One region of the Mesorhizobium sp. WSM4820 genome, then DNA from elsewhere that is predicted to be linked to it. Evidence: predicted binding sites of a transcription regulator. Region 1 holds the regulator's gene; each other region holds the start of a gene.
What was found. The regulator PhoB, encoded in region 1, activates phosphate uptake and scavenging genes when phosphate is short. The targets are predictions, from matches to a motif close to TGTCATNNANCTGTCAT.
Positions count from the first base shown of each region.

Region 1 (7,942 bases):
TCTTTTTCGGCGCCAATTGTTCGCCCGTCCAGGCAAATGCCGGCCGCAATTCGCGCAAGCTGCTGATTCCAGCGGCAAACCACGGCTGTACCGGCGAGACCCGCGGCCCTTCCTTTTGACAGGGCTGTGCGGCGGTTACCGGGCTGACATCAAACTGTCATGTGACTGTAATAATCGGGGGCTATGGCCTCAGCGGGCGCCGAAGGAATGGCGCCGAGAGACCATTTTTCCGAACAGGAGCAGGCCACATGAAGAAATTCCTCCTTACGGCGTCGGCCGCGGCGCTTGCGCTCGCCGCGTCGGCTGGTTATGCCGCCGCGCGCGACCAGATTCAAATCGTTGGTTCGTCCACAGTGTTCCCCTTCACGACGGCTGTCGCTGAAAAGCTCGGCCAGAGCGGAAAGATCAAGACCCCGGTCGTCGAGTCGACTGGCACCGGCGGCGGCATGAAGCTGTTTTGCCAGGGCGTCGGCGAAAATACCGCCGACTTCACCAATGCCTCGCGCGCCATCAAGGATAGTGAGCTTAAAACCTGCAAGGCAAACGGCGTGACGCCGGTCGAAATCAAGGTCGGCTTCGACGGCATCGTACTGGCCAACTCGAAGGCAGGGACTGTCGTCGATCTGACCAAGGAACAGGTTTTCAAGGCGCTCGCCAAGAACGTCGCTGTTGACGGCAAGGTCGTCCCCAACCCCTACAAGAACTGGTCGGATGTCGATGCATCGCTTCCCGCGACAAAGATCGAGGTGCTTGGCCCGCCGCCGACATCCGGCACGCGCGATGCGTTCGTCGAACTCGTCATGGATGCGGCCTGCCAGGAAGAAGTGAAGGCGGCTAATGAAAAGGGCTGCGGCGAGATCCGCGAAGACGGCGCTTTTGTCGAGGCCGGCGAAAACGACAATCTGATCGTCCAGAAGCTGGAAGCCAACCCCAATGCCTTCGGCGTCTTTGGCTTCTCGTTCCTTGACCAGAACGCCGACAAGCTGCAGGGCCACAAGGTCGACGGCGTCGAGCCGACTTTCGAGAACATCGCATCCGGCGATTACGGCGTTTCCCGCTCGCTCTTTGTCTATGCCAAAAAAGAGCATGTCGGTGTCATCCCCGGCATGCAGGAGTTCATCGCCGAGTACACCTCGGATGCTGCATGGGGTCCTGATGGTTATCTGGCCGACAAGGGCCTGATCCCGCTGCCGGACGCCGAGCGCGCCAAGTCGGCCGAAAACGCCAAGGCCCTGAAGGGCATGGGCTCCTGATGTTTCGGGGTCCGAGCCTACCGCTCTGACCCCTCATATCCTAAAGCACAAAGCGCGGGACCTTAGGTCCCGTGCTTTGAGCCGGTGAATGACCGGCGGTCGAGGGGACGTCCCGAATCATGGTCGGTTATCTCGTTGTTCTTCTGGTGGTTCTGGCCGCTGCTGCCTATTGGCTCGGCCGGACCCGCGCTATTGCCAGCGTCAATGGCGACGTCGCGCGACTGCATTCGCTGCCTGGCCAGCATGGCATGTTTCTGGCGCTTTTTGCTGCCGGTCCCGCGCTGCTTGCGATCGTGTTGTGGTCGCTGGTGACGCCGGGAATTGAATCGTCGATCATTGCCGACCGCTTCGCCTCCGAGTTGTCGGGAATGGGCGTCCCGCAGGTCGAAGCTTTCATCCGCGACGCTCGCGCGATGGCCTTTGGCGGGCTCGTCGGCTTCGCCGACCCCACGAAAGAGGCGGCCGCCGCCCTCTACAAATCGGTCCATGCGACCAGCACCTGGATCATCTGGACCGTCGCACTCGTGCTTTCCGCGTCCGGATTTTACTGGGCCTATTCACGCATCGCACAGGCCTACCGGGCGCGCCACGTGGTCGAGCGCGTTCTTCGCGCATTCTTGATCGCCTGCTCGGTGGTCGCGATCCTGACGACGATCGGCATCGTCCTGTCGCTTATCTTCGAGTCGCTGCGGTTCTTCCAACAGGTGCCGTTCTACAAGTTCCTGTTCGGCACGCATTGGTCGCCGCAGAGCGCCTTCACCGGCGCGGGAGCCGAGGCCGGGGCGGTCAACGAGGACATTTTTGGCATGGTGCCGCTCTTTGCCGGCACGTTGCTCATCACCTTCATCGCCATGCTGGTGGCTGCGCCTATCGGGCTGATGGCTGCGATCTACCTTTCGGATTACGCCTCCAAAAGCGTCCGCGCGGTCGCAAAGCCGGTTCTGGAAATCCTCGCCGGCATTCCGACCGTCGTCTACGGCTTCTTCGCCGCGCTGACGGTTGCGCCCTACTTCCGCGGTATCGGCGAAAGCCTGGGCCTCAACGTAGCATCTGAATCCGCGCTCGCCGCAGGCGTGGTCATGGGTATCATGATCATTCCCTTCGTTTCCTCGCTTTCCGACGATGTGATCAACGCCGTTCCGCAATCCCTGAGAGACGGTTCTGCCGGCCTCGGCGCGACCAAGTCGGAAACCATCCGCAAGGTGGTCCTTCCCGCTGCCCTTCCGGGCATCGTTTCGGCGATGCTGCTTGCCGTCAGCCGCGCAATCGGCGAAACGATGATCGTGGTCATGGCCGCGGGGCTGGCGGCAAACCTCACGGCAAATCCGCTCGAAGCGGTCACCACCGTGACCGTGCAGATCGTGACGCTGCTGGTGGGCGACCAGGAGTTCGACAGCGCCAAGACGCTTGCAGCCTTCGCACTCGGCCTGGTGCTGTTCTGCATTACGCTTACCCTCAACATCGTCGCTTTGCGCGTCGTCCAGAAATACCGAGAGCAATATGACTGATGCGATCTCGTCATTCGGCGCCGTCGGACGGCCGGTCAGCATTCATACCGACGATGCCGCGAAGGCGCGGCTGAAGGGCCGCTACCGCACGGAAACGTGGTTCAAATGGCTCGGCGCCGCGGCTGTCGCGTTGGCCGGCTTGTTCCTTGTGCTGCTCCTGTCGACGATCGTCACTCAGGCGATTCCAGCGCTGCGGCAGAACTATGTGACGCTGCCGATCGATCTTTCAGCGGCCAAGGTCGACCCGGCGAAACTCGATGAAGTGAACTACGACGCCATCGCTCAGGAAGCGCTTACGGCAAAATTTCCGGATGTGACGAGCCGCCAGGACAAGCGCCTGCTGCGCGGGCTGATTTCCACCGGCACAGGCGTGTTCCTGCGCAAGGATATTGCGGCTGATCCGGGGATGCTCGGAGGAACGGTGGACTATGCGGTTCCACTTGACGATTTTGCCGACCTCTATCTCAAGGGTTTGCTTGCCGACGTCGGTTCGGACGAAGCGATTTCGACAAGCGTCACGCCTTCGGGAACCAGCGGCGACATCGATCTGACCTTCGGCGACGATGCCATGCTGGCGCTGGCGCGCGGCCATGGTGCGACCGAGGGCGAAAACGGCATGTTTACGCTGACGAGCGGGGCGTCGTCGCTGCTGGTCGCGTTCAATGGCGGCACGGTCAAGCTGACCTCGCTGTCGCCTGCGGCCAACGGCACGGTGATCGCAAAAGGCACGGTGATCGAGGCGCTGGACAGCACGGCGCCCGCCGCGAGCGGCCAGGCATTCCTGCGCGTCATCGAGACGCCGGAAGCATCGCGAAAGATTTCGGACAAGGTGATCGTCTGGCTCGACACGCTGAAGAGCGCCGGCCTGATCGAAAGCCGGTTCAACTCGATCTTCTTCTTCACCGGCGCAAGCCGCGAGCCGGAATTGGCCGGTGTCTGGGGCGCGGTCGTCGGATCGTTCCTGACCATGATCGTAACCCTCGCCATCGCCTTCCCGATCGGCGTTTCAGCGGCGATCTATCTTGAGGAATTTGCGCCCAAGAACCGGCTGACGACGATGATCGAAGTGAATATCAACAATCTGGCGGCGGTGCCTTCGATCGTCTTCGGCCTGCTTGGACTTGCCGTATTCCTGAATTTCTTCGGCATGCCGCGCTCAGCCCCGGTGGTCGGCGGCATGGTGCTGGCGCTGATGACCTTGCCGATCATCATTATCGCCTCGCGCGCTTCGCTGCGCGCCGTGCCGCCGTCGATCCGCGAGGCGGCGCTTGGCATCGGAGCGTCCAAGGTCCAGACCGTATTCCATCACGTCCTGCCGCTGGCGATGCCGGGCATCATGACCGGCACCATCCTCGGAATGGCGCATGCGCTGGGCGAAACCGCGCCGTTGCTGATGATCGGCATGGTCGCCTTCATCGTCGACATTCCCGGCGGCTTCACCGATCCCGCAACGATCCTGCCGGTGCAGATATTCATGTGGGCGGATTTCCCGGAAGCGGGGTTCCAGCAGAAGACTTCGGCGGCGATTTTGATTTTGCTGGTGTTTTTGGTCATCATGAATGCCATCGCGGTGATACTGCGCAGGCGCTTCGAGCGGCGCTGGTAAGGAGTAGAGGATATGAACATCATGACGGAAGCCGGCGTCGAGCAGAAACTGAGCAGCGCAAGCAACGCCCCTTCGATCAAGATGAAGGGCGAAAAGGTTTCCGTTCACTACGGCGAGAAGCGAGCACTGTTCGACGTCGATCTCGATGTCCGCGAGCATCAGGTGACGGCGTTGATCGGCCCATCGGGCTGCGGCAAGTCGACGTTCCTGCGTTGCCTGAACCGAATGAACGACACCATCGATATCGCGCGGGTGAGCGGCAAGATCACGCTCGACGGCGAGGATGTCTACGACCCGAAAATCGATGTCGTCGAGCTGCGAGCTCGCGTCGGCATGGTGTTCCAGAAGCCGAACCCGTTTCCGAAGTCGATCTACGAAAACGTCGCCTACGGTCCGCGCATTCACGGCCTGGCCAGGACCAAGGCCGAGTTGGACGGCATCGTCGAATCGAGCCTGAAGAAGGCCGGCCTGTTCAACGAGGTCAAGGATCGCCTGCTCGAGTCGGGTACCGGCCTGTCCGGCGGACAGCAGCAGCGCCTGTGCATTGCGCGCGCCATCGCCGTGTCGCCGGAAGTGATCCTGATGGACGAGCCCTGTTCGGCGCTCGATCCGATCGCCACCGCCCGCGTCGAGGAACTGATCGACGAACTGCGCCAGAACTATACGATCGTCATCGTCACCCATTCGATGCAGCAGGCGGCGCGCGTGTCGCAACGCACGGCGATGTTCCATCTCGGCTATCTGGTCGAGGAGGGCGCGACCGACAAGATGTTCACCAACCCCGACGACAAGCGCACCCAGGACTACATCACCGGCCGGTTCGGCTGAGCGGTCCGGCGAATTTCGAACACGAGGACAGCACCATGGGTGAACACACCGTCGCATCTTTCGACGAGGAACTGGAGCACATCGACCGGCTGATCCGCGACATGGACGAGCTCGCCGCCGCAATGGTAGCGGCCTCGATCCGCGCGCTGCTTGCGTCGGACAATGCGATGGCGCAGCGCGTTGTCTCGGACGACGCCATCATGGATGCGCGGCAGCGCGAACTCGATGACAGCGCCATCACGCTGATCGCCAAGCGGCAGCCGATGGCGCAGGATCTGCGCGCCGTGGTTGGCGCAATCCGCATGGCTGGCGATCTCGAGCGCATCGGCGATCTGGCCAAGAACATAGCCAAACGGGTCAGCGCAGTCGGGCAGAGCGCGACGCCGCGTAATCTGTCGCACGGTATTGACGCGATGGCGGATCTCGTTCTTGTGCAGCTGCGCGGCGTGGTCGAGCACTATGTGTCGCGCGATGCCGGCGCGTTGAAGGAACTGCGCGCCGACGACCAGAAGATCGACGTGAAATACACGGCGGTTTTTCGCGAGCTCCTGACCTACATGATGGAGGATCCGCGCAACATCACCGCCTGCACGCACCTTCTGTTCTGCGCCAAGAATCTCGAGCGTATCGGCGATCACGTCACCAACATCGCCGAAAACGCCTACTTTGTCGTGACCGGGCAGCAATTGCCGGCGGATCGCCCGAAGCTCGACGAAACGACGATGTCGGCGCCGGCGACATGACAGGAGTGACCGGCCGATGATCGCGCCGCGCATCATGGTGGTGGAGGATGAAGAGCCGCTGGGCGTCCTCCTCCGTTACAATCTGGAATCCGAAGGCTATCAGGTCGAGGTGGTGACGCGCGGCGACGAGGCCGAAATCCGGCTGCAGGAAAACGTGCCCGATCTTTTGGTGCTCGACTGGATGGTGCCGGCGGTTTCCGGCATCGAGCTTTGCCGGCGGCTTCGGGTGCGCCCCGAAACCGAGCGGCTGCCGATCATCATGCTGACCGCGCGCGGCGAGGAGAGCGACCGGGTGCGCGGCCTTTCGACCGGAGCCGACGACTATCTGGTCAAGCCGTTCTCGACACCGGAATTCATGGCCAGGGTCAAGGCGCTGCTGCGCCGCGCCAAGCCGGAAGTGCTGTCCAGCGTGCTCAAGGTCGGCGACATCATGCTCGATCGTGAATCGCACCGGGTCTATCGCAAGAAGAGCGAGATCCGGCTCGGGCCGACCGAATTCCGGCTGCTCGAATTCATGATGCGGCACCCGGGTCGGGTCTTCTCGCGCAGCCAGTTGCTCGACAATGTCTGGGGCGAGACGATCTACATCGACGAGCGCACTGTGGACGTCCATGTCGGCCGGTTGCGCAAGGCGGTCAACAATGGTCGCATGCCCGATGTCATCCGCACCATCCGCGGCGCCGGCTATGCGATCAGGGAAGACTAGCTGATACCTGCGCTTCCGGCGTACCCCAAAGTACGCTCCGCTCCGGATCTCGGAACCCACCATTCTCGACTCGGCCTGACCTGAATCTCAACACACCCCAAGTCGCGACCCGGGAATCCCTGCCTTCGGATTCAAGCCACGTTCTTTCCGACCGAGCCGGCTCGTGCCTGGATGCTCGGCGCGAAAATCTCCTGATCGACGAAGCTCAGCGCCCGCATGGCGCAGCCTTCGCGGATCAGCGGCAACTCATTCGGCTCGGTGTCGAAGGAAATCGAACCCGAATGCTGGCCGCCGGCGGTCTGGGCGATGGCCTCGCGCAGCGCCGGCTCGATCAGGTCGAAGGCGGCAGCGCTGGCGCCGACCATGGCCACCGGCGCCGGATCGATCAGCGCAAACAGGCTGCCGAGCCCGAAGCCGAGCGCCTCGCCGGCCTTGCGGTAGGCTTCGCGCTCCGGTCCGTCCGTCTCGCGCGCCCGGGCCGCCAGTGCCCGCATCTCGGCGTCGCTGACATCGGCGACCGGCTCTGCGTTCTCGCTCAACAGCCTTGCGTTGCGCCAGATGGCGTAGTTGCCGGCATAAGCCTCGACGCAGCCGCGCCGCCCGCAGCGGCAAAGCGCGCCGCCCGGCCGATGGATCATGTGGCCGAATTCGCCGCCCGAGGAGTGGGTGCCGGTGAACAGCTCGCCCTTCAGCACCAGCCCCATACCGATGCCGTGCGAGAGCAGGATGGCGATGAAATCATCGCGGTAGCGATCCGGGTGGCGCCAGCGCAGCGCCACGGCCATCATGTTGCAGTCGTTCTCCATGATGGCCGGGATGCCGAACTCGCGTTCCAGAATGTCGGCGAAGGCGATGTTCGTCTGCGGCGTGATCGGCGACCACAACATGGCGCGCGCATGGGAATCGGTGATGCCCTGGATTGCCAGCGCGATGCGGGCGACGCTTTGGACATCGAGGTCGGGATCTTCGAGCCGGCGTCGGACGATGGCGACACATTCGCCGATCAGCGCGTCGCGCGACATGGTCAGCGTGTCCAGCCGGCGCTGGTCCTCGGCGACCACTTGTCCGGCATAATCGATGACGGCGACCGACAGGAAATTCAGCGACAACACGACGGCCAACACCGCAGCGGCTTGCGGATTGAGGCTGAGGCCGACCTGCGGCCGGCCGCGTTTCAGCGAAACCGTCTCGCTCGCCTTGCTCTCGGCCAGGATGCCTTCCTGGATCAGGTCGGCAGAGATCGCCGATATGGTCGAATGGCTGAGGCCGGTGGTCGCGGCGATCTCGGTCCGCGACGG
Region 1 covers NZ_JBVVQN010000018.1:6,807-14,748, reverse strand. The annotation lists gene AC0L2R_RS25285 (PstS family phosphate ABC transporter substrate-binding protein) at 249-1,253, shown strand; gene pstC (phosphate ABC transporter permease subunit PstC) at 1,373-2,761, shown strand; gene pstA (phosphate ABC transporter permease PstA) at 2,754-4,367, shown strand; gene pstB (phosphate ABC transporter ATP-binding protein PstB) at 4,380-5,195, shown strand; gene phoU (phosphate signaling complex protein PhoU) at 5,231-5,938, shown strand; gene phoB (phosphate regulon transcriptional regulator PhoB) at 5,955-6,644, shown strand; gene AC0L2R_RS25255 (ROK family protein) at 6,776-7,942, opposite strand, start outside.

Region 2 (7,942 bases), on a different contig from region 1:
TCGACGTCGACCAGTTCGAGGCTGCCGCCGCCGAGGTCGCCGGCGATGCCGTTGGCCGGGTGGAAGCCGGAAATGACGCCAAGCGCGGAATAGTGGGCTTCCTGGCGCCCGCTCAGCACCTGGACCTCGGTCTTGAGCACATCTTCGGCGCGGTGGATGAAATCGGGGCCGTTGACCGCCTCGCGGGCGGCGGCGGTCGCCAGCACATACATATGCTCGGCGCCGGCCTGCTCGGACAGCGCGCGAAAACGTCGAAACTCCTCCATCGAACGGGTCACCGCCTCGGGATCGAGCTTTCCGGTCGAGACGATGCCGCGACCGAGGCCGGCCAGCATCTTTTCGTTGAACAGCGTGGTTGGCGAGCGCGCCAGCCCCTCATAGACGACAAGCCGGATCGAGTTCGACCCGATGTCGATGATGGACAGCGGTCGGCGGTCCTGAAGCCGGCCCTGGGACGTTGAAATCATCAGCCGGTCGCTGCGGCGTTTTTCTTGCGGCGCTTGAACTGCGCGATGCGCTTGGGCGCATGCGATTTCAGCGCATCGCCGCGTCCGGAGAGGCTCGGATTGGTCATGAAATATTCCTGCGCGTTGAACGGTTCCTCGCCCTCCTCGAGCGTGGCGCGCCGGGAGGTTCCGTCAGCCAATACGTCGAAACTTTGCTGGTTGTCCATGATGTTGCCCAGCATGATCTGGCCGATGACTTGTTCATGCACCGTTGGATTGGTGATCGGCACCATGGTTTCGACGCGACGGTCGAGATTGCGCGGCATCAAATCGGCCGATGAGATGTAGACGATCGCCCCGTCCGACGGCAGTCCATGACCGTTGCCGAAACAATAGATTCGGCTGTGTTCGAGGAAGCGGCCGACGATCGACTTGACCCTTATGTTTTCCGACAGGCCCGGCACTTGGGGCCTCAGGCAGCAGATGCCGCGCACGACGAGATCGACCTCGACGCCGGCGCGGCTGGCGTCATAGAGCGCGTCGATGATGATCGGGTCGACCAGCGAATTCATCTTCATCCAGATGCGGGCCGGCCTGCCCTCCAGCGCATGGGCAATCTCGTCCGAAATGTGCTTGAGGATGCGCTTGCGCAGCGTGAACGGCGAGATGGCTAGCCGCATCTCCTCGGTCGGCTCGGCGTAGCCGGTGATAAAATTGAACAGCTGGGCGACATCGCGGGCGATTGTCGGAGCGGTGGTGAAGAAGGACAAGTCGGTGTAGATGCGCGCGGTGACCGGATGGTAGTTGCCGGTGCCGAGATGCACATAGTTGCGCAGCTTGCCGTCCTCGCGCCGCACCACCAGCGACATTTTCGCGTGGGTCTTCAGTTCGAGGAAGCCGAACACGACCTGAACGCCGGCGCGCTCGAGGTCGCGCGCCCAGCGGATGTTGGCTTCCTCGTCGAATCGCGCCTTGAGCTCGACCAGCGCGGTCACCGACTTGCCGGCCTCCGCCGCGTCGACCAAAGCGCGCACGATCGGGCTGTCGTTCGAGGTGCGATAGAGCGTCTGCTTGATCGCCACCACTTCCGGATCGGCCATCGCCTGGCGCAGGAACTGCACCACCACGTCGAAGGATTCGTAGGGGTGATGAACGATGATGTCCTTCTCGCGGATGGCGGCGAAACAGTCGCCGCCGTGCTCGCGGATGCGTTCGGGAAAGCGCGGATTGTAAGGCTTGAATTTGAGATCGTCGCGGGCGATGGCGACGATCTCGGAAATCTGGCTGAGCGCCAGCGGACCGGTGAGCACGCTGATCCGGCTCGATGAGACGCCAAGCTCGCCGGCGACGAACTCGCGCAGTTCGGCCGGCATCAGCTTGTCGAATTCGATGCGGATGACCGAGCCGCGACGACGCCGTTTCAGCGCCGTCTCGAACAGGCGCACGAGATCCTCGGACTCCTCCTCGACCTCGATGTCACTGTCGCGGATGATGCGGAACGTACCGGAGCCCTTGACCTCGTAGCCGGGGAACAGCTTGCCGATATAGAGGCCGACCGCTTCTTCCAGCGGAATGAAGCGGACATGATGCTTGCGGTCAGGCAAGCGGATGAAGCGCTTGAGCGCCACCGGCAGACGCAACAGCGCGCTCATCTCCTCGCCATTCCTGCGGTGGCGCAGTTGCAGCGCCATCGAGAAGCCGAGATTGGGAATGAACGGGAACGGATGCGCCGGGTCGATCGACAGCGGTGTGAGCACCGGAAACACCTGCTCCTGGAAATGATCCTCGAGCCAGGTCTTCTCGTCCTTGGTCAGCCCATCGCGGCTGATGCTCTCGATGCCTTCCTTGTCGAGCAGCAGCATCAGAGCGGATAGGCTGTTCTGCTGGTCCTCCTGCAGGCGCTCGACCTCGCGCAGCAATTGTTCCAGCTGTTGTTCAGGGGTGCGGCCGTCCGCGCTCTTCAGCGTGATGCCTTCGCGAACCTGGCCGGCGAGACCGGCGACACGGACCATGAAGAACTCGTCGAGATTGGCGGCCGAAATCGACAGGAAGCGCACCCGCTCGAGCAGCGGATGGTTGGCGTTCAGCGATTCTTCGAGGACGCGGCGGTTGAATTGCAGCCAGGAAAACTCGCGGTTGACGAAGCGGTCCGGATTGCCGCCCTCTGGGCTCGCCACCTCGACAGTGGTGAATTCGCTCTGCACCGGCTTTAGTTCGTTCATGGTTCCTGCTCGTTTCGCACCCGCTGGCCACAGCGTCGCGCGTCGTCGCGGACGCGCAAAAGGACGCTCCCACCACTTAAGCTACGCATGATCCCCAGCAAAACCGAATTCGGTTTCGGGGCCATGCCTTAACCGGCTTAGCTTATCCTGTGACAGGCTTTTACGACAGTTTGATTTCATCGATCTTGCAAAGAGACTGCTTATGATCCAGATGCAATCCAGGTGCAGCGCGGCGCGTCCTTTGGACGCGCAAAGGACGCGGTGGAATTTTGATTTTGCACATGAGCCGGGGTCATGCGGCAAATATAGGAGACGACGATGGCAGGCGGTTCCATTCCCCATTTCCAAAACGATGCGGGCTATCCGGCAATCGACATCGGCGTCAAGGAATTCATGTGCACCGGCGCTAACCCGCCCTTCGACCATCCACATGTGTTTCTCGACATGGGCGACGACAATGAAAAGGTCTGCCCCTATTGCTCGACGCTTTTTCGCTATTCGCCAAAGCTGAAGGCGACGGAAACACAGCCTGCCGGATGCCTCTATATCCACCAGGCCGCCTGACGCGCACGCCATCCGATGGACGACACCCGGTCCCGGCAGGTCGTTATCGCCGGAGCCGGCGTCGCCGGACTGACCGCGGCACTGGCGTTTTCCGAGCGCGGCTATCTGGTGCGGCTGTTCGAACAGGCGCCGCGCCTCGAAGCGGCCGGTGCCGGCATCCAGCTCTCACCCAACGCGACGCGCATCCTTCGCCAGTTCGGCGTGCTCGACCGGCTGTTGCCGGCGGCGGTGCGGCCGGAGGCGGTCGTGCTCAAGGACGCCGCCACGCTACGTGAGCTGGCGCGGGTGCCGCTTGGCGAAGCGGCCGAAGGCCGCTGGCAGGCGCCTTATCTCGTCGCTCATCGGGCTGACCTGCAAGATGCACTGATGGCGCGCCTTGCCGAACGGCCGGACATCAGTCTCGTCACCGGCGCGCGCGTCGGCGACATCGCCACAGGACCGCGCCATGCCACGGCAACAGTCGAGATTGCCGGCAAGACAGTCGAAGCCGGCGGCTTTCTGCTGATCGGCGCCGACGGCGTCTGGTCGGCGATCCGGGCTTTTGGCGGGTTTGCGGCCAAAAGCCGGTTTTCGGGCGAGCTTGCCTGGCGCGCTACGATCAGTGCAGGCAGTGTCGCAGGAGAAGTCCTTGCGGCGGTCGGCGCCGCCAATTGCGTGACCACCTTCCTGCATCCCGGCTTCCACCTCGTCGCCTATCCGGTCAGCAACGGCATGGCGTTCAACCTGGCTGCCTTCACCAGGGGCGAGGTCATCGCCGAGCGCTGGTCGGGCCACGCTGATCCCAATATACTCCTCGGCGCCATGCTTGGCACGGTGGCAGCGCTGGCCCGGCTTGTCGAGGATGCGGGCCCGTGGACCGCGTGGCCGATCCATACGGTCGACCAGGCACAACCATGGACGACACCCGCCGGCATCGCGCTGATCGGCGATGCGGCGCATGCAATGACGCCGTTCGCGGCGCAGGGGGCGGCGATGGCGATCGAGGATGCCGCAACCCTTGCCGGCTTTGTCGCTGCCGCGCCCGCCGATCCGTGGGGCGCGCTTGCCGCCTGGGAAAAGATGCGCCGCCCGCGCATCGCCAAGGTCGCCCGCCGCGGTGCGGTGAACAGGCTCGCCTGGCATGCAGCGGGGCCGGTGGCGGTCGCGCGCAACCTGTTCCTGAAGTGGCGCTCGCCGGAAAAGCTCGCGGCCGATCTCGACTGGCTCTATGGCTGGCGGCCGCCGGATGGCGATCGGCAATGAAAGCTCGACCGGTTGGCGGGACAGCGCCCCCCTCTGTCCTGCCCTCTTTGCCAAGATTCGGCATCTCCCCCACTTGGGGGGAGATCGGCCGTCACCTCGGCTTTCGCCAATCTCCAACGTTGCAGGATGAAGCGCGGCGCCGAAACTGAATATCTCCCTCCTTGTGGGGGAGATGTCCGGCAGGACAGAGGGGGGCGCGCCGCAATGAGGCGCTGATTACCCGCAGCATCAATTATAAATCCGCATCGACAGGTCGAGTGAGGTCGGCAGCGGATTCCACCAGCCTGTCCGCAGGCCGGCGATACGCAGAGCCGCCGCTGTCCAGGTGTTGCAGCCAGCCAGCGCATTGAAATGGCCGTTGGCTTCGTAGAAGCGGTCGAACCTGGAATAAGCGGCATTCTCGATCAGGATCGGACCGTTCGGCCCTTGCTGGAAACTCGCCGCGATGAAATCGAGCAGCGCTGCAAAACGCTGCTCGCTGATGTCGAAGCCGGCGACGTCGGGGTGCGGCTCGACAATGTTTCCGGCGACATCGACATGCATCACCGATGCGTCCAATGTCAGCGCCTTCATCACCGGCGCCGCCTTCAGTTCCGACCAGGTCGGCGTCTCCAGATAGAAGGCGCGGCCTCCCCAGCCGAAGACGATGTAGCGGACCCCAGCCATGTCGGCCGGAATGCCGCCACCGACCAGGAAATGGAAGCGCTTGCGCACGTCGTCATCGACCGGGATGGCGATATCTGTGTGGATCGGATTTTTCAGCACCAGGACGTGCCTGATGGCGGCGGGATCGGCGGCGGCCGCCTGCAAGAGCGGCCGTGGAATGAATGTGCCCAGAACCACGGCAAGCACGATTGCCACCACCAGAATGGCGAGAAAACGCCCAAGCTTTTTCACGAGGGACGGCTTTTTCATGAGGGACGGCCTCGCAATCGGGGCGCAATCGTTTGCTGACGGCTCAGACGCAAAAGAGCCCGGCAGGGTTTCGGCCGGGCTCTTTTGATTCGCGTGAGAGCAATCAGTGCAGGATTTGCGACAGGAACAGTTTTGTGCGCTCGTGGCGCGGATTGTCGAAGAACTCGGCTGGCGTGTTCTGCTCGACGATCTGGCCCTGGTCCATGAAGATCACCCGGTTGGCGACCTTGCGTGCAAAGCCCATCTCGTGGGTGACGCAGAGCATGGTCATGCCCTCTTCGGCGAGGCCAACCATCGTCTCCAGCACTTCCTTGATCATTTCGGGATCGAGCGCCGAGGTCGGCTCGTCGAACAGCATGATGCGCGGATTCATGCACAACGAGCGGGCGATGGCGACGCGCTGCTGCTGGCCGCCGGAAAGCTGGCCGGGATATTTGTTGGCCTGTTCCGGAATCTTGACGCGCGTGAGGAAGTGCATGGCGATTTCCTCGGCCTGCTTCTTCGGCGTCTTGCGCACCCAGATCGGTGCCAGCGTGCAGTTTTCCAGGATGGTCAAATGCGGGAACAGGTTGAAATGCTGGAACACCATGCCGACCTCGCGGCGCACCTCGTCGATCTTCTTGAGATCGTTGGTCAATTCCTTGCCGTCGACGATGATCTTGCCCTTCTGGTGCTCTTCCAGCCGGTTGATGCAGCGGATCATCGTCGATTTGCCCGAGCCCGAAGGGCCGCAAATGACGATGCGCTCGCCGCGCATCACCTTCAGGTTGATGTCCTTCAGCACATGGAATTCGCCGTACCATTTGTGCATGGCGATGATGTCGATGGCGACATCGGTGGTGGAAACCTGCATCTTGGCGGCATTGACCTTGATCTCTTCCGCGCTGACTGCATTTTCTATTGTCATGGAAGGTTCCCTTTTTTGTTCTTAGCGCTTGTGGCCGGTGTCGAGCCGGCGTTCCGTGAACATCGAATAGCGCGACATGCCGAAACAGAACAGCCAGAAGACAAAGGCAGCAAACACCAGGCCGGACCTGGCCGTTTGCGGCGTTGCCCAGTTGGGGTCGTTAAAATTCTGTTTGACGACGCCGAGCAGGTCGAACATCGAGATGATCGAAACCAGGCTGGTGTCCTTGAACATGCCAATGAAGGTATTGACGATGCCGGGAATGACCAGCTTCAGCGCCTGCGGCAGCACGATCAGGCCCATTTTCTGCCAGTAACCGAGGCCGAGCGAATCCGCACCCTCGTACTGGCCCTTGGGGATCGCCTGCAGGCCTCCCCGCACCACTTCGGCCATATAGGCAGCGGCAAACAGCGAAACACCGATCAGCGCGCGCAGGAACTTGTCGAAGCTGACGCCGGCCGGCAGGAACAGCGGCAGCATGACGCTGGCCATGAACAGCACGGTGATCAGCGGGATGCCGCGCACCGTCTCGATGAAGATGACGCACAGCATCTTGACGATCGGCATCTTCGAGCGCCGTCCGAGCGCCAGCACGATGCCGAGCGGCAGCGACACGGCAATGCCGACGAAGGACAGGGTGAGCGTCACCAGCAGCCCTCCCCATAGCGGGGTTTCGACATGCGGCAGGCCGAACACGCCACCAACCAGCAGGATGAAGGCAAAGATCGGCAGCGCCCCGAAGAACAATATGGCGTTCAGCCCCTTGCGCGGCACCTTCGGGATGAGCAGCGGCACCAGAAGCGCCACGAACAGTATGGCGACCAGGATCGGCCGCCAGCGCTCATCGATCGGATAGCGGCCGAACATGAACTGGCCGAACTTGGCGTTGACGAAGGCCCAACAGGCGCCGGACCAGCCGTCCGGCTGGACGCCGCCCTGTGCCGCTGTGGCGCAAAAGGTACGGTCCGCGCCGGTCCATTGGGCGTTGATGAAGGCCCAGCTGATCAGTTGCGGCAGGATCATCGCGACCAGCACGATGCCGATGATGGTCAGGATCGTGTCACCGGTCGACGCAATCAGGTTCTTGCGTATCCAGGCGCCCAGGCCGCGCTCGCTTGCAGGCGCCGACTGTGCCAGCGCCATTTCGACGCGGACGAAGGAAAGATCGTGCTCCTGCATGTCGCTACCTCTCCACCAGCGCCATTCTGGCGTTGACCACGTTCATGACCGCCGACGTCAACAGGCTGAGTGCGAGATAGACCACCATCATGATCAGCACGCACTCGATAGCCTGGCCGGTCTGGTTCAGCACCGTGCCGGTCGTCGCCGTCAGATCCGGGTAGCCGATGGCGATGGCCAGCGACGAGTTCTTGGTCAGGTTCAGATATTGGCTGGTCAGCGGCGGAATGACGATCCGCATGGCTTGCGGAATGACGACAAGCCGCAGGATCGATCCCGGCCGCAGCCCTAGCGCACCGGCTGCCTCGGTCTGACCCTTATTGACGCCCATGATGCCGGCCCGCACGATTTCGGCGATGAAGGCCGCCGTATAGAAGGACAGCGCCAGGTAGAGCGACAGGAACTCCGGCTTGACCTGAAAGCCGCCAGTCAGGTTGAAGGTCGATTGCTTTGGATAATCGAAGCTC
Region 2 covers NZ_JBVVQN010000032.1:16,333-24,274, reverse strand. The annotation lists gene ppx (exopolyphosphatase) at 1-467, opposite strand, end outside; gene AC0L2R_RS31950 (RNA degradosome polyphosphate kinase) at 467-2,668, opposite strand; gene AC0L2R_RS31945 (zinc-finger domain-containing protein) at 2,987-3,232, shown strand; gene AC0L2R_RS31940 (FAD-dependent monooxygenase) at 3,248-4,474, shown strand; gene AC0L2R_RS31935 (TIGR02117 family protein) at 4,703-5,389, opposite strand; gene AC0L2R_RS31930 (amino acid ABC transporter ATP-binding protein) at 5,493-6,296, opposite strand; gene AC0L2R_RS31925 (amino acid ABC transporter permease) at 6,318-7,475, opposite strand; gene AC0L2R_RS31920 (amino acid ABC transporter permease) at 7,480-7,942, opposite strand, start outside.
Region 2: the regulator PhoB is predicted to act here: its motif matches at 2,831-2,847, upstream of AC0L2R_RS31950 (RNA degradosome polyphosphate kinase).

Region 3 (7,942 bases), on a different contig from region 1:
TCGCCCTCCTTCACGAAGATCACCTGGGAGACCAGGATGCCGGCATTGCCTGATATAAGCCGGCCCGGCTCGAACATCACCTTCAGCCCGAGCTTGGCGACGTGCTTCTTGACGATCTGAGCATAAGCGTCCGGCAGGGGAGGCGGGCTATTGTCGACGCGGTAGGGAATGCCGAGGCCGCCGCCGAGGTCGATATGCTCGATGGCGTGCCCGTCGGCGCGCAGCACGCCGACCAACTCCACCAGCAGCGCAAAGGCGTCGTCGAAGGGCTGCAATTCGGTGATCTGGCTGCCGATATGCGTGTCGATGCCGGTGACCTTGATGCCAGGCAGCTCAGCTGCGCGGGCATAGACCTTTCGCGCCTTCTGCCAGGGAATGCCGAACTTGTTCTCGGCCCTGCCGGTGGAGATCTTCTTGTGGGTCATGGCGTCGACATCCGGATTGATGCGCAGCGAGATCGGCGCCACCTTGCCCAGCGCCGCGGCGCGGGTCGACAGCAATTCCAGTTCCGGCTCGGATTCGACGTTGAAGCACAAAATGCCGGCCGAGAGCGCAAGATCCATTTCGCGCGCGGTCTTGCCAACGCCGGAAAACAGGATCTTGTTGGCCGGAATGCCGGCGGCCAGCGCGCGGCGCAGTTCGCCTTCCGAGACCACGTCGGCGCCGGCGCCGAGTTTGGCCAGGATTTTTAGCACAGCCTGGTTGGAATTCGCCTTCATGGCGTAGCAGACCAGCGCGTCGAGCCCGGCAAAGGCCTGCGCAAACACGCGGAAATGCCTGGTCAGCGTCGCCGTCGAATAGCAATAGAACGGCGTGCCGACGCTTGCGGCGATCTCTGATATCGCCACGTCCTCGGCATGCAGCACGCCGTCGCGGTAGTCGAAATGGTTCACGAGAGTGGTTCCGGAAGTTGGAGCACGATGAGATCGGCCGATCTCATCGGCTCTAGATCAACGGGTCGAGAATGAACTTCTTGTCCTCGACCGGTTTTTCCGGCTCCGGCGGCACGGGCTGCTCTGCCTTTTGGGCATCCTTGCGCGCCTGCACGGCCGCCTCATAGGGCGTATCGAGCCCGGCTTTCCTGCCGCAGGCCGTTACGGATGCCAGCGCCGCCAGCAGCGTCAGCGTCACCAAAATCCTGCTTGCGGTCATCGATCCATCCGTCCGAAACTTTTGCCCGCCGCTTTTAGCCGAGTTTTTCCGGCATTGCACCTAGTGTGGTGGATTTGAAGTTCCCGGCATTGACGGCATTCGCGTTGAGGAACTTCAAATCCAAAAACCACACTAGAATTCATTGAATTACTCGTGCGGCTTTTGAATCCGAAATTCGCTCGCCGCGCTGCTCCAACGTGATGCGAATTTCGGATTCACCGCACGAGCATCACGCCCTCGCAATGCGCTTTTTCCAGTAGCGGATCTGCTTCCTCACTTCCGATGGCGCGGTGCCGCCGAAGCTCGTGCGGCTCTTCACCGAGTTCTGCACGGCAAGCACGGAAAACACGTCCGCCGTGATGCCGGGGTGAATGGATTGCAAGTCTTCCAGCGGCAGCCTGTCGAGCCCGATCTTCTTCTCTTCGGCCAGCGCTACCGCGCGGCCGGTGACATGATGCGCCTCGCGGAACGGCAGGCCGAGGCTGCGCACCAGCCAGTCGGCGAGATCGGTCGCGGTCGCATAGCCTGACCCGGCGGCCTTCCTCATGGCGGCGGCATTCACCGTCATGTCGCGCACCATGCCGGTCATCGCCGCCAGCATCAGGTCGAGCGTCTCGGCGGCGTCGAACACGGATTCCTTGTCTTCCTGCATGTCCTTGCCGTAGGTCAGCGGCATGCCCTTCATGACAGTCAGCAGGCCGACCAGATGGCCGGTGACGCGGCCGGTCTTGCCGCGCACCAGCTCGGCGGCGTCGGGGTTCTTTTTCTGCGGCATGATCGAGGAGCCGGTGGAGAATGAGTCCGACAGCCTGACGAAGCCGAATTGCGGCGTCGACCAGATGATGATTTCTTCGGCTAGCCGCGACAGATGCGTCGCGCAGATCGCCGCCAGCCCCAAAAACTCGAGCGCGAAATCGCGGTCCGAAACGCTGTCGAGGGAATTGCGCATCGGCTCACGGAAGCCGAGCGCCCTGGCCGTCTGGTGCCGGTCGATCGGAAAGCTGGTGCCGGCAAGCGCGGCCGCACCGAGCGGGCTTTGGTCCATCCGTTCGATCGCGTCGCGAACACGCGACAGGTCGCGCGAAAACATCTCGACATAGGCCATGCAGTGATGGCCGAAGGTTACCGGCTGCGCCGCCTGCATGTGGGTGAAGCCCGGCATTACCGTTGCCGCATGCTCCTCGGCCCGCTCCAGGAACGCCGTAATCAGGCCCTTCAGCGCCTCGGCGACGCGAAAGCACTCGTCCTTGACCCATAGCCTGAGATCGACCGCCACCTGGTCGTTGCGCGAACGGGCGGTATGCAGGCGGCCGGCAGCCGGGCCGATCAGCTCGGCAAGGCGGGCCTCGACATTCATGTGGATGTCTTCCAGCCTGGTCGAGAACTCGAACGTGCCGGCTTCGATTTCTGCCAGGATCGTGTTCAGCCCGTGAGCGATTTTTTCTTGATCGGCCGCCGAAATAATGCCGGTTTGCGCCAGCATCTCGCTGTGGGCGATCGAGCCTCTGATATCCTGCGCGTAGAGTTTGCGGTCGAACGAGATCGACGCGTTGATCGCTTCCATGATCGCGGCCGGACCCGAGGCAAAACGTCCGCCCCACATCTGGTTGCTGGCCTTCTTGTCGCTCATCGCTATAACCCGTGCTTCCGGAGCAGTTTTAAAAATGGCAGACGGCAATCGATTTTTCCCGGCCCCGCGCCTCATCCTCGCCGCTTTGGTGGCAGGCGTGCTTGCCGGCGCGGTCGCGGTATATGTCAGCGAAAGCGGTTCTGGCAACAACGCCCCCGCTCAAGTCGCCGTTGGCGACAGCAAGGACGATGTCGCCTGCGCCGCCAAGGCCGACCGCGCCAAGACGGTCGCGGCGGCTGCCACCGGCCAGGTTGCAGCACTTTTGCCGGCCGATCCGCCGCAATCGCTGAAGGGTCTTGCCTTCAACAGCCCCGACGGCAAGCCGATGACGCTCGCCGACCATGCCGGCAAGACGGTGCTGCTCAATCTGTGGGCGACATGGTGCGCGCCTTGCCGCGCCGAAATGCCGGCGCTCGACGCGCTGCAGAACGAAATGGGCAGCGATGCTTTCGAGGTCGTCGCGGTCAATGTCGATGCCGGCGACGACGCTAAACCGAAGAAGTTCCTCGAGGAGACCGGCGTCAAGGCGCTCGGCTACTACCGTGATTCGACGATGGCGCTGTTCAACGATCTCAAGACACGCGGCCTGGCGCTCGGCCTGCCGGTCACCACGCTGATCGACTCGGAAGGCTGCCTGATTGCCCACATGAACGGCCCGGCCGAATGGTCGAGCCCCGACGCCAGGCGGCTGGTCGAGACGGCGCTCGGCAAGTCGGACTAACGCATGTCGCGCAATAGTGCGCTCTTTAGGAGGCGCCGGCGATTGCCGGTCGTCATCGTTGTTCGATTGGTAAGCCGGCTTTTCAATTGCTTTCCATCGGCTCTCATCTCGAAGCGCACGCCACTTTAAGTGGAAATCAAGTTCATCGGTCCGCAACAAAACCGTTGTCCAATTGTCACGGGCGGCACATATTGGCTTTGCGAGAGTGCCCCTTTCGCCAATGACAAACGGGAGATGAAACATGAAGTTCTTCGGCTTCGCGGCCGGTGTCGCCGCCACCTTGACCCTGCTTTCCACCACCTCCGCCTTCGCCGTCACGCAGATCAGCTGGTGGCACGCCATGACCGGCGCCAACGCCGAGGTCGTCGGCAAGATCTCCAAGGATTTCAACGGCAGCCAGAGCGACTATGAGCTGGTTCCGGTGTTCAAGGGCACCTATCCGGAGACGCTGAACGCCGGCATCGCCGCTTTCCGCGCTGGCCAGGCGCCCGACATCCTCCAGGTGTTCGACGTCGGCACCGGCGTGATGATGGCGGCCGAGGGTGCGATCAAGCCGGTGGCCGAGGTGATGACCGGTGCCGGGATGACCTTCGACAAGAGCCAGTACCTGCCCGGTATCGTCGGCTATTATTCGAAGCCGGACGGCACCATGCTGTCCTTTCCCTACAACTCCTCCTCGCCGATCCTCTATTACAACAAGGATATCTTCCAGAAGGCCGGCCTCGACGTGAACAACCCGCCCAAGACCTGGAACGAGGTGTGGGAAGCCGCCAAGAAGATCAAGACGAGCGGCGCCGCCCCTTGTGGCTATACCTCGACCTGGCTGACCTGGATCCATCTGGAGAATTTTGCGGCGTGGAATGATGTGTCGTGGGCGACCCAGCAGAACGGTCTGGCCGGCGGTGATGTCGAACTCAAGATCAACGCGCCGATTTTCGTCAACCACTTCCAGGCGCTCGCAGACCTCGCCAAGGACGGCACATTCAAATATGGCGGGCGTACCTCCGAAGCCAAGCAGATCTTCCTCGCCGGCGAATGCGGCATCTTCACCGAATCGTCGGGCGGCCTCGGCGACATCGTCAAGTCCGGCATGAACTATGGCATCGGCCAGCTTCCCTACGACAGCGACGCCAAGGGCGCACCGCAGAACACCACGCCGGGCGGCGCCAGCCTGTGGGTGTTCGGCGCCAAGTCGGACGAGCAATACAAGGGCGTTGCGGCATTCTTCGCCTACCTGTCCAAGACCGATGTGCAGGAATATCTGCACCAGAAGTCGGGATACCTGCCGGTGACGCTCGCTGCCTACGAGGCGACCAAGAAATCGGGCTTCTATGACAAGAACCCCGGCCGTGAGACACCCATCCTGCAGATGACGGGCAAGGCGCCGACCGACAACTCGAAGGGCGTGCGCCTGCCGAACTTGCCGCAGGTGCGCGATATCCAGAACGAGGAGTTCGAGAAGATGCTGGCCGGCCAGCAAACCGCTCAGCAGGCGCTTGATAACGCGGTCACGCGCGGCAACGCCGCAATCAAGGAAGCGCTGGAGAACTGACGGGATTATCTCGGTTGGTGTCTGTTTGAATATCGCCCACGCGAGCTCGCGTGGGCGTCCCCGAGATAGCGAAGGAAATCAGCCTGTCTCCCCGCGTCGTCTTTCCCAACAAGATCCTGCCCTACCTGCTGGTGGCGCCGCAACTCGCCATAACACTGGTTTTCTTCTACTGGCCGGCTGGTCAGGCGCTTTACCAGTCGATGCTCAGGCAGGATCCGTTCGGGCTGAGGACCAGGTTCGTCTGGTTTGCCAATTTCCGCAAGGTGCTGGCCGATCCGGCCTACCTCAATTCGATCAAGGTCACCGTGGTGTTCTCGCTTGCGACCGCGATCGTCGCGATGTGCGTGGCGCTTTTGCTTGCGGTCATGGCCGAGAAGGCGGTGCGCGGCAAAGGCCTCTACCGCACGCTGTTGATATGGCCTTATGCCGTGGCGCCGGCGATTGCCGGCATGCTGTGGCTGTTTCTGTTCAATCCTTCGATCGGCTCGTTGGCGTATTTGCTGAGAAGCCTCGGCATCGCATGGGATCCGCTGCTCAACGGAACCCACGCCATGATCCTGCTTGTGTCGGCGGCTGCCTGGAAGCAGATCAGCTACAATTTCCTGTTCTTCGTCGCCGGTCTGCAGGCAGTGCCGAAAACGCTGATCGAGGCGGCGGCCATGGACGGCGCCGGCGAGACCAAGCGCTTCTGGACCATCGTCTTCCCGCTGCTCGCGCCGACCACCTTTTTCCTGCTGGTCGTCAACACCGTCTATGCCCTGTTCGACACGTTCGGCATCGTTCATGCCGTCACCGGCGGCGGGCCGGGCAAGGCGACCGAGACGCTGGTCTACAAGGTCTACAATGACGGCTTCGTCAATCTGGTCCTGGGCGACTCGGCGGCGCAGTCGGTCATCCTGATGGCGATCGTCATTGCGCTCACCGCCATCCAGTTCCGCTACGTGGAACGCAAAGTCCACTACGGTTGAGGGCAGCGATGATCGGCCAGTCCCCGCTCCGCACTTTCATCGCCCATGCCGTGCTGATCCTCGGCATATTGATCGTGGCTTTCCCGATCTACTACACGTTCGTTGCCTCGACGCACACGCTGCAAACCATCCTCAGGCCGCCGCTGCCGCTCTTGCCCGGCGGCCAGCTCTGGAACAACTACAGCGAGGCGCTGTTCGGCGGCATTGGCCGCATCGGCGGTGTCAGCGTCGGCCAACTGCTCCTCAGCACCACGATCATGGCGCTCGGCGTTGCGGTGGGAAAGATCTGCATCTCGATCCTGTCGGCCTATGCGATCGTGTTCTTCCGCTTTCCCCTGCGCATGACCTTCTTCTGGCTGATCTTCATCACCTTGATGCTTCCGGTGGAAGTGCGCATCCTTCCGACCTACAAGGTGATGGTCGATCTCGGCATGATCGACACCTATGCCGGCCTGATCATCCCGCTGATCGCCTCGGCCACCGCGACGCTGCTGTTCCGCCAGTTCTTCATGACCATACCGGGCGAATTGGTCGAGGCGGCGCGCGTCGACGGCGCCGGGCCATGGCGCTTCTTCTTCGATATCCTGTTGCCATTGTCGCGCACCAACATCGCGGCGCTGTTCGTGATCCTCTTCATCTACGGCTGGACGCAGTATCTTTGGCCGCTGCTGGTCACCAACAGCAACGACATGAACACCATCGTCATCGCGTTGAGAAAGATGGTTTCCTTTGCCGATGCCGATACCGAATGGCACCTGGTCATGGTCACCGCGATGCTGGCCATCGTGCCGCCGATCCTGGTGGTGGTGCTGATGCAACGCTGGTTCGTGCGCGGCCTGGTCGAATCCGAAAAGTGAGAAGCTGATGGCGACCGTCGATCTGAAGGACGTGAAGAAGGTCTATCCCAGCGGCGTCGAAGCCGTGAAGGGGGTCTCCATCGCCATTCCCGACAAGGAGCTTTGCGTGCTGGTCGGCCCCTCCGGTTGCGGCAAGTCGACGCTGCTGAGGATGATCGCCGGGTTGGAGACCATTTCCGCCGGCACAGTCGCCATCGACGGCAAGGTGGTCAACGCCATCGGCCCGACCGAGCGCGACATCGCCATGGTGTTCCAGAACTACGCGCTTTACCCGCATATGAAAGTCTATGACAACATGGCCTATGGCCTGCGCAATCGCGGCACGCCGAAGGACGAGATCGACAGCAGGGTGCGTTCGACCGCCAAGGTGCTGGAGCTTTCGGCGCTGCTCGACCGGCGGCCGCGCGAGCTTTCCGGCGGCCAGCGCCAGCGTGTCGCCATGGGCCGCGCCATCGTGCGCAATCCGAAAGTCTTCCTGTTCGACGAGCCGCTCAGCAATCTCGATGCCAAATTGCGCGGGCAGATGCGGGTCGAGATCAAGAACTTGCAGCGCACGCTCGGCGTCACCTCGGTCTATGTCACCCACGACCAGCTCGAGGCGATGACGCTGGCCGACATCCTTGTTGTCATGAACGCCGGACTGGTCGAGCAAACCGGCGCGCCGCTCGACGTCTACGAAAAGCCGGCCTCGATCTTCGTCGCTTCCTTCATCGGCGCGCCGCCGATGAACCTCCTGGCGCTGACCGGAAGTTCCTCAGGCCCGATACTGGGTGACGGCACCGCGATCGGCTTTGCGGCTCCCGGAACGCAAGCCGTGACGCTGGGGTTTCGCCCTGAAGATGCCGACGTCACCTTCAATGCGGAGGCGCTGCCCGGTGCGCTCGTCCTGCCGGCGGCAGTCGAAGCGGTCGAGCCGGTCGGGGCCGAAAGCTTTCTTCACTGCGCCGCAGCCGGCAGCCGTATCATCGTGCGCGTCTCAGGGCGCGCCACCGCAAAGCCCGGCGACCAGTTGCGTGTCGTGGCCATTGCCGAAAAGCTGCACTGGTTCGATCAGGCCGGCAA
Region 3 covers NZ_JBVVQN010000017.1:109,761-117,702, forward strand. The annotation lists gene lysA (diaminopimelate decarboxylase) at 1-893, opposite strand, end outside; gene AC0L2R_RS25055 (hypothetical protein) at 946-1,152, opposite strand; gene argH (argininosuccinate lyase) at 1,382-2,782, opposite strand; gene tlpA (thiol:disulfide interchange protein TlpA) at 2,817-3,503, shown strand; gene ugpB (sn-glycerol-3-phosphate ABC transporter substrate-binding protein UgpB) at 3,745-5,055, shown strand; gene ugpA (sn-glycerol-3-phosphate ABC transporter permease UgpA) at 5,139-6,023, shown strand; gene ugpE (sn-glycerol-3-phosphate ABC transporter permease UgpE) at 6,032-6,880, shown strand; gene AC0L2R_RS25085 (sn-glycerol-3-phosphate import ATP-binding protein UgpC) at 6,888-7,942, shown strand, end outside.
Region 3: the regulator PhoB is predicted to act here: its motif matches at 3,666-3,682, upstream of ugpB (sn-glycerol-3-phosphate ABC transporter substrate-binding protein UgpB).